Regions from separate parts of the Thalassotalea sp. SU-HH00458 genome, predicted to be linked through region 2. Evidence: predicted binding sites of a transcription regulator. Region 2 holds the regulator's gene; the other holds the start of a gene.

Region 1 (7,349 bases), on a different contig from region 2:
TCGTTTTAGATGCCTTGTTGGTTTCAACTACTAAAAAATTGATATTTTTTTGTTGTAGGGATAATTCATTTTCTTTAAAGAATGATATTGTTCTAGTATGGGTATTGTCTTGGCAAGCATTGCAAACAACGATTAATTCAATGGTATGTAAAGTATTATCTTCAAGTAAGCTTGAAAGTGTTTTTACGATCAACACTTCTTCATTGTATGCAGGGATGATAATGCTAAATTTATATTGTTCCATAATGTGCTAATTTAATAAAAACACGTATTCGTTGGTGTATTAAGCCTCATTTATTACTTCAAGTATTTTCTCATAACCACAAAAGTTATTTTTTTTATATGGAGTAAATTGAGTATTAATTGATTTTACCACAAACTCCTCAAGCCTTTGTAAATCAGTGCAGACACAAGCATAATTATTTTTTATTACAAAATCAGCTAAATCTTGTTGGTGGTTATCTATTCGGTCAAAATTAGGCACAATCAAGGTCGGTTTTTCCATTTCTAATAAATGAAATACAGATCCTGCACCGGCATGAGTAATAACCAAGTCAGCTTTAATGACTTCATCTTCTACTTGAGTCGAGTATTTGAAATACTTATGGTTGTCAGGAAGGTATGTCCCTTCAGAAATCTGATTGACAATTTGATACTTTGTTGGTGATAACTGCTCGTTTACTGCCTTAAATAAAGCATTGTAATGAGTATGTCCGACGGTCACAAAAATATTCATAATCTACCGAAGAAGCGACTTTTAGGGTAATGTTTTTTTAGTGATTCATGTTGAATAAAAAATAAATTAGCAACATGATACATAACTTTTCCTGCAAGAGACGGCGTAAAAACACGAGACCAAGACTCGAAGTAGATAACTTTAATGTTAAACAATCGACAAATTATTCCAGGAACAACAGCCACTCCAGGACCTGTTGAAATCATAGACACTACACGGTATTTGAGCATTATGCGAATGGTTTGGCTTAGCGACCAAAAGATGTACAGAAAAAAAGTTATAATATTTTTAATGTGAGAAAATTTATCACGTGCTTCTATACAATAAAACTGGCGAATAAAGTTATTATCTTTTGATTTAACGTCAGTTAAAGCAATAAACGGTATACTTTTTAGTTCTTCAGGTGCGCCATTAATAAAGCGTGTCATCTGTGCAGCATGACCTCCCTTTCCATATACCATAAGTATTACTTCGGGACGATTTTTTAACATTTAAGGATTAATGCTCCTATCCATTTATCATTATGTAATTAAAATTATCAAAGCTAGAGAGATCTTAAAATACATTAAACTACATTCTAAATAGAATTGTCTAATGCTTGAAGGAATCGCATTCTACCTTAAAGAAAATTAACTGGAAACATTTATCGCTGAAATAATTATGAACATTTGGCGATAAGTTTATTGCTGACGTTAAAATATAGCTACCTCCTTTACTGTTTAAATACTAGTTTAAGTTGAATCTCATTAAAGCTAACGTAAACAAGTGAATGTATGACAAAATTTTCGTTGCATTATGGTGAAGTGAGGCTCTTGTTAGAAATAACCTTCTTAATTTAATAAAGAAGAATTAAAGTTTATGTCGTTAACAACAAACCAGTACCTAATTCTTTCATTTTTTGTTAGAATCGCGACAATTTTTTAATTAAGAGTTGATCTGTAGAATGAATGTTATCGAAGCTACTATTCCTGCGCCGGGCAAAAAATTTGCAATCGTTGTGTCTCGCTTTAATCATTATATCGTTGATAGCCTACAAAATGGCGCTGTTGATGTGTTAAAACGTTTTGGTCAAGTGGCCGATGAAGATATTACAATAATCAAAGTACCAGGTGCTTATGAATTACCTTTAGTGGCTAAGAAAGCAGCGAAAAGTGGTAAGTTTGATGCAATTATCGCTATTGGTGCGGTGATTCGTGGTGGTACGCCACATTTCGACTTTGTTGCTGGTGAATGTAATAAAGGCTTAGCTCAGGTTTGTTTAGATTCTGAAATCCCAGTATCTTTCGGGGTGATCACAACCGATTCAATTGAGCAAGCAATCGAAAGAGCTGGTACTAAAGCAGGTAACAAAGGTGGTGAAGCTGCCCTTGGTGCTTTGGAAATGGTTAACGTACTTTCTCAGCTATAATTTAGCTAGTAATTTATTTGGAGAGTGTTGTGAAACCATCACCTAGAAGAAAAGCCCGTGAATTAGCGGTACAAGCCGTATATTCATGGCAAATGAGTGAAAATTCAGTTACTGATGTTGAAGCTCATTTTTTAACAGAAAACGCAAAGCGACGTTTTGAAATTGAATTCTTTCAAAAATTATTTCGTGGTGTTACTTCACAAGTAAGTTCAATTGATTCAGCTATTGAGCCACACCTTGACCGCCCTTTATGTGATGTTGATCATATTGAAAAGGCAATTTTACGGGTTGCTATTTTTGAACTAAGTGATTGTTTAGACGTTCCTTATCGGGTCGTTATTAACGAAGCTATCGAATTAGCGAAACTTTTTGCTGCTGATGATAGTCATAAGTTTATTAATGGTGTGCTTGATAAAGCAGTTAAATTAATTCGTCCAGAAGCATAATTTAACCAATAGCTACTTGTATTATTAGGCGCCATGATTATGTGCGCCTTTTGTATTTTTATGCGCGCAACATTCTGTTTTATATTACTTCTCTAGTCATATAAAACATGTCTGATATTAGCCTTTTTGATATGTGATAAATCGTTATGAAAGAATTTGAACTGATTAAGAAATATTTTACTGAACAAGCAGTAAATCGTAAAGATGTCGTGCTTGGTATTGGTGATGACTGTGCGTTGTTAACGCCTGCTGAACGACAAAATATTGCTGTAACAACAGACACTTTAGTTGCAGGAGTACATTTTCCCCATGAAACTGAACCCCGTGCTATAGGTCATAAGGCTATCGCGGTGAATTTATCCGATCTTGCAGCTATGGGAGCTGAGCCATCATGGATATCAGTTGCGATTACCTTACCTGAAATTGATGAAACATGGGTTGGTGAGTTTTGTGCCGGCGTATTTGAACTGTGTGAATATTATAATGTTCAGTTAGTGGGGGGCGATACTACCCAAGGACCATTAAGTATCACAGTTACTGCACAAGGGTTAATACCGTTTGATAAACATATTAGTCGAAGTGGCGCTAAAGCTGGCGATTGGTTATATGTAACGGGTGAAATTGGTGATGCAGCTTTAGCTATTAAGCATTATTACGGTAAAATTGAGCTTTCAAAAGAAACATTAACCGCGACGTATCAAAGGTTAAATTACCCTAAGCCTCGGGTATTAGCAGGACAAGCGCTCCGTGAGTATGCTTCTGCTGCGATAGATTTATCCGATGGTGTACTCTCTGATCTTGAACACATTCGTAAAGCCTCTAATGTTGGGGTAAATATTGTGCTCGAAGATTTACCTCTTTCAAATGAGCTTATCGACACATTAGGGCATGAAGCGGCAATCGAATTAGCGTTACAAGGTGGCGACGATTACGAATTGTTATTTACTGTTTCTGCCGATAATAAAGTGGGCATGGAAACGGCTTTGGCTAATGTTGGCGTAAAGGTTACTTGTATTGGTCAATTAAATGCTACCGGTAAAGTTACCACCACGCTTAATAGTGAAGTGACTCAAATAAACGCCAATGGATTTGAGCATTTTTCAGCGAAAGATAATTCCCATGAGCGCTAATAAATTCAACTTATCTGATCCTATTCAGTTTCTCGCATTAGGTTTTGGTAGCGGTCTTGCGCCGAAAGCGCCCGGTACATTCGGTACAATTGCAGCGATCCCTTTATTATTGTTATGCGCTTCTTTGACCGTAACTCAGTATGCGGTGTTAGTTGTCGTGATGTCGTTAATTGGCATTTATTTATGCGGTTATGCTGCAAAAGCGGCTGGTGTACATGATCATCCTGCTATCGTATGGGACGAAATTGTCGGTTTATTTATCACAATGTTTATGCTCCCATTGACGTGGCAAACAATTTTTGTTGGATTTGTTTTATTTCGACTCTTTGACATTGTTAAACCTTGGCCGATTTCTTGGCTCGATAAACATTGTCATGGTGGTTTTGGCATTATGATCGATGATATTGTTGCGGGATTTGCTGCATTAGCATGTATGCACTTAATTTTTTAGTGATTGATTATATTCTTTCCTAATAGGCTCACTTACTTCGGTTGATAAATCATCTGTGCAAGCCAACCCAAGCCAATTTAAGATAATTAATGTAAGCGTTGTAGGTATTGCAAGTAAATAAAAAGCCCAAATAGCGATATTTGGGCTTTCGTTTAATTACATGCTGATTAGCTAATCAAACCATTATTAATGCAAGATTCTCGCTTTAATAGTACCTTCAATGGCTTTTAATGCTCGTAAAGCGGTTGCGCTATCCGCGGTTTCAATATCAATAACCACATAGCCAATTTCATCATCGGTTTGTAGATACTGAGCTGCAATATTCACGTTATGCTCGGCAAATGCTTGGTTAATTTTAGTCAAAATGCCCGGTTGATTGCGATGAATATGTAGTAAACGGCTGGTGCCTGTATGACCTGGTAAAGACACTTGCGGAAAATTCACTGCAGACAATGTTGAGCCATTATCTGAATATTTCGCTAATTTACTGGCGACTTCTAAGCCTATATTTTCTTGAGCTTCTTTCGTGCTACCGCCAATGTGAGGCGTTAAAATCACATTATCAAACTCACGTAATGGTGAAACAAATTCTTCATCGTTGCCTTTGGGCTCCACTGGGAAAACATCAATAGCGGCACCTGCAACTTTTTTGGCCTTCAATGCTTGCGATAATGCGTCAATATCAACAACGGTACCACGTGAGGCATTGATAAAGATAACACCATCTTTCATAGCGTTAAATTCAGCAGCCGCCATCATATTTTGAGTTTGAGGGGTTTCTGGTACATGCAAGCTAACCACATCAGATTCAGCAAGTAAGGCATTAAGTGATGAAGCTTGGCTTGCATTACCTAAAGGTAATTTAGTTTCAATGTCATAAAAGCGTACTTTCATGCCAATGGTTTCAGCAAGTATGCCTAATTGCATACCGATATGGCCATAACCAATAATACCTAAAGTTTTTCCTCTGGCTTCCACCGATCCTACCGCAGACTTATTCCACACTCCACGATGCGCTTGTGCACTTTTCTCAGGTATACCACGTAATAAAAGTAATAATTCACCGATGACTAATTCAGCAACTGAACGAGTATTTGAGAAAGGTGCATTAAAAACTGGTATTCCTAACTTTTGAGCGGCTTTGGTATCAACTTGGTTTGTGCCAATACAATAACAACCAATCGCCACGAGTTTTTTGGCGTGCTTAAGTACATTTTCATTCAACATAGTACGTGAGCGAATACCAATAAAATGTACAGAGGAAATTTTTTCGATCAATTCTTCTTCAGCTAAAGACGTTTTCAAATATTCAATGTTGCTATATCCTTGAGATTTAAGCTCTTCAATAGCGCTTTGATGAACACCTTCTAATAATAAGATCTTAATTTTTTCTTTTGCTAATGATTTATTACTCATGATCGATAATCACTCTTGGTAAAGTTACTAAAACTATTAAAATGTTAATGTAAGCATAAGCTCTCAAACCGCTTACAAAAATCAAATAGATGGCTAGATGCCTAAATCTGATATTAAACTAACATATAGTGCATAAACTCTAAAGTGTTATTTTACTATTTTTGCCCCTTCAGGGGTTCCAAGTATTAAAACATCGGCACCGCGAGCGGCAAACAAACCATTGGTAACAACACCTACCAAGGCATTGATGTCATTTTCCAAGCGTATTGGATCGATTATGTCTAAGTTATGCACATCGAGAATGACGTTTCCGTTATCTGTGATCACGCCTTGACGATAAACTGGATCACCACCAAGTTTTACTAATTCTCGGGCAACATAACTCCTTGCCATAGGGATCACTTCAACAGGTAATGGAAATTTGCCCAAAACTTCAACTTGCTTAGATTGATCGCAAATGCAGATAAAAGATTTTGCCACCGCGGCAACAATTTTTTCGCGGGTAAGTGCAGCGCCGCCACCTTTGATCATATGCATGTGCTTGGTAATTTCATCGGCACCGTCAATGTAAACATCAATAACATCAACATTATTTAAATCAAATACTTCAATGCCGTGAGCTTGTAATCTTTTGGTTGACTCCTCTGAGCTTGAAACGGCGCCTTCAATATCATTTTTCATTGTCGCTAATGCGTCTATAAAGTGGTTAACCGTTGAGCCTGTACCAACACCAACGATAGAATCTTTTTTAACAAATTCTAGCGCTTTGATAGCCGCTGCTTTTTTCATTTCATCTTGAGTCATAGAGGAGGTCCTGTAATTTTTGCCGTTATTATATCAGCCAATAACGGCTGAATATATGTTATCGAAGGAAAAGAAGTAGTAAGATTAATAAAACTTAAATTGATGGTTAGGTGTGATAATTTCAGGAATTGGAATATCCCAATGTTCACTGGGAATTGTCTCAACCTGTTGAAAGTCATGAGCTAAGCCAATCGGGTAGGGTTTATTTGTTTTTGCTTTTTGGGCGTACCATTTACTCAGTGTTCTATCGTAGTATCCACCTCCCATCCCAAGCCTTGCTCCTGTCTTGTCAAAAGCAACTAACGGAGTAAAAATGATATCGAGTTGTTCAAGTGGCAAGACATCCAAAACGTTCAATTTCGGCTCTAAAATATGATATTTGTTCCGTTGCATTATGGTGTGTTCATGATAGTGCAAAAATAATAAATGACCTTTACTAAAAGGGTGAAGCACAGGTAAGTAAGTCTTTATGTTTTGCGCCCAACACGCGTGAATAAATTTATCCGTATTTAACTCACCATCATTAGTTAAGTAGATAGCAATAGACTGAGCGGCAAGTACTTTTGGGTGATTGAGTAAACTGCTCGCTAAACGCTGTGACTGTTGTTGCTGGGTTGTTTCATCTAATGATTGACGTTTCTGGCGAATTACATGCCTAATTTCATTTCTAGAAAGTGAATTAGAGGTAGTCATTTTGTCTGATCAGTATGGATTGATAAGTTAACAATAAACGGCGAAGCAAAAAAGTGAAAGTAAAAAAATAGCCAACGATATTGTTGGCTATTGTATAGGAACTGCATTTATTTTAAGTTGAGATAATTAATTAATTAACTAACTGGCGATACTGACTTCACGTGTTCAGCCGCTGTATCTTCCGCTTTAGGGTCTTCATCATCAGCAGCAAGGCTTTCCCAAAATCTTGATTTCAAACCAATTAACAACATTACAATCCCGATAC
Region 2 (7,349 bases):
CCCGAGGATCGGCACTATAAATACCATCTACATCAGTCCATAACGTGACATTTAAAGCCCCAACTAATGATGCCATGATAGTGGCAGAATAATCACTGCCATTTCTGCCTAAGGTACAAGTTTCATTTTGACTATTTTTCGCGATATAACCCGTGATAACGGCTAATTTATGACGTTGTTTTAATTGATATAATTGCGTTTTACTAACTTGAGTATTTACCTGACAAGCCTTGTCATTATCAATCACGAGAAAATCGCGGGAATCTACCATAACGCTTGGGCAAACTTTTTCACTTAATACTTCGGAAAGTAAACGCGCAGACCACAATTCACCAAAGGCTAAAATATCAGCTTGATGTTGCTGTGGTGAATTTTCTAACCATTTTTTTAATTGCGCACAATCTGCGTCTAATTGCGTTAATAATCGCTTTTCATTACTTGGCGATAATAGTTCGCTGATAAGTTGAGCTTGCATTGACTTGATATCATGCAGCGAAATTTCGAGTGTTTCAGTCTGTAAGATAGCTTGATGATATAGCGCAAATAAAGCGTCGGTTGTTCCACCATTGGCTGAAACCACGACAATATCATTTAATTGACAATGCTGACGAATAATATCTACAACACGCACAATACATTGAGCTGATGCTAACGAACTACCACCAAATTTATGCACTTGAACTGCATGTTTTGCCAATTGGTTTTGATCGGCCGTTAACTTTTCTGCTGCACTAGACTGTTTCATGTTCTTTTCACTTTTGCTCTACAATTGACTAGCGGCAAGACCTGCTGCTAAATCTTCAATAATGTCATCACTGTCTTCGATACCAACCGAAATACGGACTAATGATTGGGTAATACCTGCTTCAAGTTGCGCAGCGAGTTCCATCCCGGCATGTGTCATCGTTGATGGGTGGCTAATTAAACTTTCAACGCCGCCAAGTGATTGAGCTAAAGTAAATAAGGTTAAATTAGCAAACAGTTTTTTCACTGCTTCTTCGCCACCCTGCACTTCAAAGCTCATCATGGCACCAAAATCATATTGTTGTCTTTTAGCAATTTCATGACCTGGATGATCGGAAAAACCTGGATAATAGACTGCTTTAACCGCCGCATGGGCTTTTAAAAATTGAGCTACTGCGTTGGCATTTTCTTGATGTTGCCTCATACGAATAGGCAAAGTTTTAAGACCACGTAACGCCAAGTAACTATCAAAAGGAGAGCCGGTAATGCCAATACAATTAGCCCACCATGCAAGCTCTTCTCCTAACGCTTTATCTTTCGTGACTAACACGCCACCAACGACATCACTATGGCCATTGATATATTTGGTGGTTGAGTGGAAAACAATATCAGCGCCTAACAACAATGGTTGCTGTAATGCCGGTGATAAAAAGGTGTTATCAACGGCAACCAATGCGCCAACTTGATGACAAGCTTTGGTGATTTTTTCAATATCCACTAAACGCAATAAAGGATTACTAGGGCTTTCTAATAACACTAATTTAGGTTTTTGTTGTAACGCTTCGTTTAATGCTTGCTCATCATTTTGATCAACAACAATTAAATTAAATTGTCCACGTTTAGCTAAATGGGTAAATAGACGATAACTACCGCCATAACAATCATGAGGGATCACCACAGTGTCATCTGTAGATAAAAGCTGACAAATCAAATGCACACTTGCCATGCCTGTGCTGGTGACTATGCCAACACTGCCTTGTTCTAATTCAGCAATCGCTTGCGCAAATGTTGCTCTTGTCGGATTACCCGTACGAGAATAATCAAACTGTCGCTTCTCATTAAAACCTTTCAGGGCATAGGTACTCGACAAATGAATAGCAGGAATAACAGCACCATGATGCTCGTCAGAGTTAATACCTGCTCGTACTGCAATCGTTGCAATTTTTTTATCGTTCATATGACTCTCAGTGAAATATTTGCTGCAATAAAACCAAATAGACTTTTGGACGTCCAAAAGTCTAAATCTTTTAAATTGGCGGGTCAAGAACTTTAGACATCTAAACTTCTACACATTCGTTATTGACTCGACGGTAACAACCAGTAAAATCTATTTAAAACTATAAGATGAATAGTTTATCTGTTTTCAGCGTAAATTAAGCATAAAACTCATAATAAAAGTAACCAGAGGTAATTCATGGCAAAGTGGAATGGCGAATATATCAACCCATATGCCGAACACGGTAAAAAAAGTGAACAAGTAAAAAAAATTACCGTTTCTATCCCCTTAAGAGTTCTCAAAGTATTGACGGATGAACGTACAAGACGTCAAGTAAATAATCTTCGTCATGCAACCAATAGTGAATTATTATGCGAAGCGTTTTTACATGCCTTTACCGGGCAACCATTACCTGATGATATCGACTTAGCAAAAGACAATGTTGAGAAGCTACCAGCCAGTGTTCGTAAAGCACTAGAAGAACAAGGTGTCACAGATTTTAGCCAATTTGAAATAGAAGATGACTAATCGCTAGTCTAATTTATTACTCACGAGCACTCGTGATAAAACAACAAAAGCTCAAATACATTATTTATTTGAGCTTTTTCATTTAAGGACGGTTAGCTATTCATATAATCTTCAGGTAATTCTAACGCTGCAACCCCAGAATCAACTGCTGCTTGAGCAACCGCTTTTGCCACTCTCGCACACAAACGCGAATCCATCGGTTTAGGGATAATGTATTCCTTACCAAAGGTTAATGTACTTTCACAACTGGCATCTAAAACATCCTGAGGCACAGCTTCTTTTGCTAATTCACGAATGGCATGAACACAAGCGACTTTCATTTCGTCGTTAATAGTCCTTGCTCTCACATCTAAAGCGCCACGAAAAATAAACGGGAAACAAAGTACATTATTCACTTGGTTAGGATAATCAGAACGACCCGTTGCCATAATGATATCATCACGCGTGGCATGGGCTAATTCAGGTTTGATTTCAGGGTCTGGATTTGAACAAGCAAAGATTACGGGTTTAGGTGCCATTAATTTCACATGTTCTGCCGATAAAACATTAGGGCCAGAAACACCAACAAACACATCAGCACCATCAATAACATCTTCTAAAGTACGTTTGTCGGTATTGTTAGCAAATAATCGTTTATATTCATTTAAATCATCACGACGGGTATGGATAACACCTTTAGTATCTAACATGTAAATTTTTTCACGTTGCGCGCCGCATTTAATAAGAAGCTCCATACAAGCAATCGCAGCCGCACCCGCGCCCATACAAATAATATTTGCATGTTTAATGTTTTTCCCTTGAATCTCAAGCGCATTGATCATACCTGCCGCAGTAACAATGGCTGTACCATGCTGATCATCATGAAAAACCGGGATTTTACAACGCTCGATTAACGCCTTTTCAATTTCAAAACACTCTGGCGCTTTGATATCTTCAAGGTTTATCCCGCCAAAACTATCGGCAATGTTTGCCACAGTTGAGACAAACTCTTCGACGGTTTTATGCTTTACTTCTAGATCAAATGAATTGATATTGGCAAAACGTTTGAACAATAATGCTTTACCTTCCATCACAGGTTTTGATGCCATGCCACCTAAATTACCTAAACCTAAAATCGCGGTACCATTGGTAATAACAGCAACAGTATTGCCTTTACCAGTATATTTATAAACATCATCTGGGTTATCAGCGATTGCTCTTACAGGCTCTGCGACTCCAGGGCTATAAGCAAGAGAGAGGTCCAGGCTAGTTTCGGCAGCCGTTGTAAGTTCTACACTTATTTTTCCAGGCGTTGGAAATTGGTGATAATCAAGTGCCTGTTGGCGTAAATCAGTCATTATTGGTAGTCCCAGTGCGTTATATATTAATATATTATAGATTATTGTTTTTTTAGTTCATTTTCTTTTACATAATATTGCATTATTTACCCTGAACTCAAGCTAAATTTATGTGGTAATACCTCTATAGCCTAGATAAACACTACCACTAATATAAGAAATTACACATTACTTGGATAAATATTCACTATTACATTCAAGGCATATCACTAGATTTTCATTTTCTTCTTCGAGGATTTTTGCTTTATCCGCTCGGATTAGCGCTATTTCATTGACGTTAGCGATATTCATACTTTGATGATCAAACAAACGTCAGAGTATAAAATGATTTTCACGGCAGGTAATCAAGGCTACTGCTTTCAACAAATTGGCTATATCGCTCGATAAAAAGATATAAAAAAAGCCACTTTAAAAGTGGCCTTTAAAAACAATCAACGCGTAAAACTCTATTCGCTAAATGGATTAACCAAAATGATAGTTTCGTTACGGTCTGGGCCTGTTGAAATTAGGTCAATCGGCACACCTGTTACTTCTTCAATACGTTTAATATAGGCAATAGCATTAGCAGGTAATTGCTCAATTGAAGTTGCACCGTAGGTTTTTTCAGACCAACCTGGCATAGATTCATAAACCGGAGTGATTTCTTCATAACCTTCCGCTGCGGTTGGCGGAACAGTAATGATTTCACCTGATTTAGTTTGATATCCAGTACAAATTTTCAATTCTTCTAAACCATCTAAAACATCAAGTTTAGTTAAACAAAAACCTGTCACGCTGTTGACTTGAGTAGCACGATGCATAGCAACCGCATCAAACCAACCACAACGACGTTCACGACCTGTAGTTGCACCAAACTCATGGCCAACTGTGCCTAAATGATTACCAATTTCGTCATCTAATTCTGTTGGGAATGGGCCAGAGCCAACACGAGTGGTGTAAGCTTTGGTGATACCTAATACGTAATCAATATTACAAGGTCCAAATCCACAACCTGTTGAAACACCACCGGCAGTAGTATTTGAAGAAGTTACATAAGGGTAAGTACCGTGGTCGATATCAAGTAACGTACCTTGCGCACCTTCAAACATAATTTTTTCGCCAGCAATACGAGCTTGATCAAGCAATTCCGCAATGTCAGCAACCATACTAATAATCACTTCGCGTACCGCTAATACATCAGCAAGCACTTGTTCATAATTAACTGGCTCTGCTTTGTAATAGTTCACTAAAGCAAAGTTATGGTATTCCATAATTTCTTTTAATTTTGACGCAAATGTTTCTGCATTAAATAAGTCGCCAACACGTAAACCACGACGAGCAACTTTATCTTCATAAGCGGGACCAATACCACGACCGGTCGTACCGATAGCCTTGCTACCACGTGCAGCTTCACGAGCTGCATCAAGCGCATTATGATAAGGAAGAATTAATGGACAAGCATCACTGATCAACAAACGTTCGCGAACGGGAACACCACGCTCTTCCAACATTTTCATTTCAGTCATTAATGCTTTCGGACAAAGTACAACACCATTACCAATTAAGCATTTTACGTTCTCACGTAACACTCCTGACGGTATTAGATGTAAAACAGTTTTTTCACCGTTAATAACAAGTGTATGACCGGCGTTATGGCCACCTTGATAGCGTACTACGTACTTAGCTGTATCAGTCAGTAAGTCGACTACTTTACCTTTGCCTTCGTCACCCCATTGGGTGCCAAGAACTACGACGTTTTTACCCATGTTCACATATTGGTAAGAAAATTAGGCGGGGATTCTATCAAATTATAATAATGAGTCCAAGCTATTCTTGTTGGATTTTAATACGATTTGAAAATATCAAATAAAGAGAATAACTTAGTTAAACAGCATTAGATTATAATTATCGCATTCATTAAATGTTAATGTAGTAACCAAAGAATTATCAATCCAATTACTATGATTGTGATCCCTATTGATCGAATCGATTGTGGAGTTTCTTCAGCTAATTTTAATACATAGGCGCGCCATTTATTTGGAAATAATGCCGGAATCAATCCTTCTATAATCAATGCTATCGCTAATGCTGTGACTAATAATTCGATAGTCATCTATGGCTCCTTAGTCTTGAATTACTGACATAAAAAAACCATGACAATGTCATGGTTTTCTGTTTTTAAATCATCACGATTATTCTTTTACTTTGGCACTATTTTTTAAATAGTGAAAGAAGTCGTTATCTGGTTTAACAACCAAAATATCATTTTTGCTGCTAAAGCTTTTTTCATAAGCCTCAAGACTTCGATAAAAGCTAAAGAACTCAGCATCTTTCTTATACGTGTCAGCATACACTTTTGCTGCTAAGGCATCGCCTTCACCACGAATTTCAAATGCTTCTTTTTGTGCTGTTGCTAACATAACCGTTACTTTCGCATCAATGGTTGCACGAATAATTTCAGACTGTTCTTGACCTTTAGATCTGTGCTCTTTTGCTACAGCAGTTCGTTCAGCACGCATACGGTCATAAATAGAAGCACTAACTTCTGTTGGTAAATTAATCGCTTTAATACGCACATCAATCACTTCAATACCTAAATCTTCACGACTACTTGCTGCGCTTTCTAGCGCTTTTGCCATGATATCATCACGATCACCAGAAACAATTTCTTTAATCGTTCGAGTACCAAATTCCGTTCTTAAACCGTTATTCACTTTTTGCTTCAATAATGCACGTGCATTTTCAATGGAGCCTGACGTACGTAAATAATAGGTAGAAAAATCAACAATGCGCCATTTAACAAAAGAGTCGACCATTAAATCTTTTTTCTCAGAAGTTACAAAACGATCTGGCGCTTCATCTAATGTTTGAATACGTGCATCAATTTTTTTAACATTTTCAATAAACGGTATTTTAAACTGTAATCCTGGTTCAAAAACGATCATGTTACCAGTTTCTGCATCTCGTTTAATTTTCGAGAATTGAAATACTATGCCGCGTTGACCTTCAAAAACAACAAACACTGATGAAACAACTAAGACAAATAAAGCAGCGATTATCGCAATCATAAAGTTTTTCATTGCTTAATTTCTCCCGTTATTAAAACGGTCTGAACGACCTGAGCTTGAAGGTGCTGAATTAACTGTATTACCTGATGTGTTCACACTTTGTGAAGCATTAGGAATTATTCTATTAGTTTGATTCTGTTGTTGCATAATTTTATCAAGTGGTAAATACATCATATTATTACCGCCATCGACATCAACCATCACTTTACTCGTGTTGCTATACACTTTTTCCATGGTAGCTAAATACAAGCGTTGACGAGTAACTTCTGGCGCGGCTTGATACTCAGGTAAAAGCTTTTCAAATTTAGCCACTTCACCTTGCGCATCTAAAACAGTTTGCTCTCTATACGCAATAGCTTCTTGCTCCATACGCTTAACACGGCCACGCGCTCTAGGTTCAATACCTTTGGCATATGCTTCAGCTTCACGTAAAAAGCGTACTTCATCTTCTTGCGCAGCTATCGCATCATCAAATGC

The links. The regulator MetJ, encoded in region 2, represses methionine synthesis genes. The targets are predictions, from matches to a motif close to TAGACGTCTAGACGTCTA.
Region 1: a site for MetJ is predicted at 5,674-5,691, ahead of serA (phosphoglycerate dehydrogenase). Genes of this name have one in related genera too.

Annotation. Positions count from the first base shown of each region.
Region 1 is NZ_BAABWW010000001.1:143,615-150,963, reverse strand. Features, by position in the region: gene ABXH06_RS00650 (glycosyltransferase family 2 protein) at 1-244, opposite strand, end outside; gene pssE (PssE/Cps14G family polysaccharide biosynthesis glycosyltransferase) at 284-736, opposite strand; gene pssD (PssD/Cps14F family polysaccharide biosynthesis glycosyltransferase) at 733-1,227, opposite strand; gene ribH (6,7-dimethyl-8-ribityllumazine synthase) at 1,680-2,144, shown strand; gene nusB (transcription antitermination factor NusB) at 2,174-2,590, shown strand; gene thiL (thiamine-phosphate kinase) at 2,737-3,720, shown strand; gene ABXH06_RS00620 (phosphatidylglycerophosphatase A family protein) at 3,710-4,171, shown strand; gene serA (phosphoglycerate dehydrogenase) at 4,358-5,587, opposite strand; gene rpiA (ribose-5-phosphate isomerase RpiA) at 5,735-6,391, opposite strand; gene ABXH06_RS00605 (5-formyltetrahydrofolate cyclo-ligase) at 6,476-7,084, opposite strand; gene ABXH06_RS00600 (peptide MFS transporter) at 7,219-7,349, opposite strand, start outside.
Region 2 is NZ_BAABWW010000004.1:205,304-212,652, forward strand. Features, by position in the region: gene metL (bifunctional aspartate kinase/homoserine dehydrogenase II) at 1-745, opposite strand, end outside; gene metB (cystathionine gamma-synthase) at 764-1,921, opposite strand; gene metJ (met regulon transcriptional regulator MetJ) at 2,159-2,488, shown strand; gene ABXH06_RS07935 (malic enzyme-like NAD(P)-binding protein) at 2,581-3,825, opposite strand; gene ABXH06_RS07940 (adenylosuccinate synthase) at 4,272-5,570, opposite strand; gene ABXH06_RS07945 (DUF2065 domain-containing protein) at 5,729-5,917, opposite strand; gene hflC (protease modulator HflC) at 5,997-6,884, opposite strand; gene hflK (FtsH protease activity modulator HflK) at 6,888-7,349, opposite strand, start outside.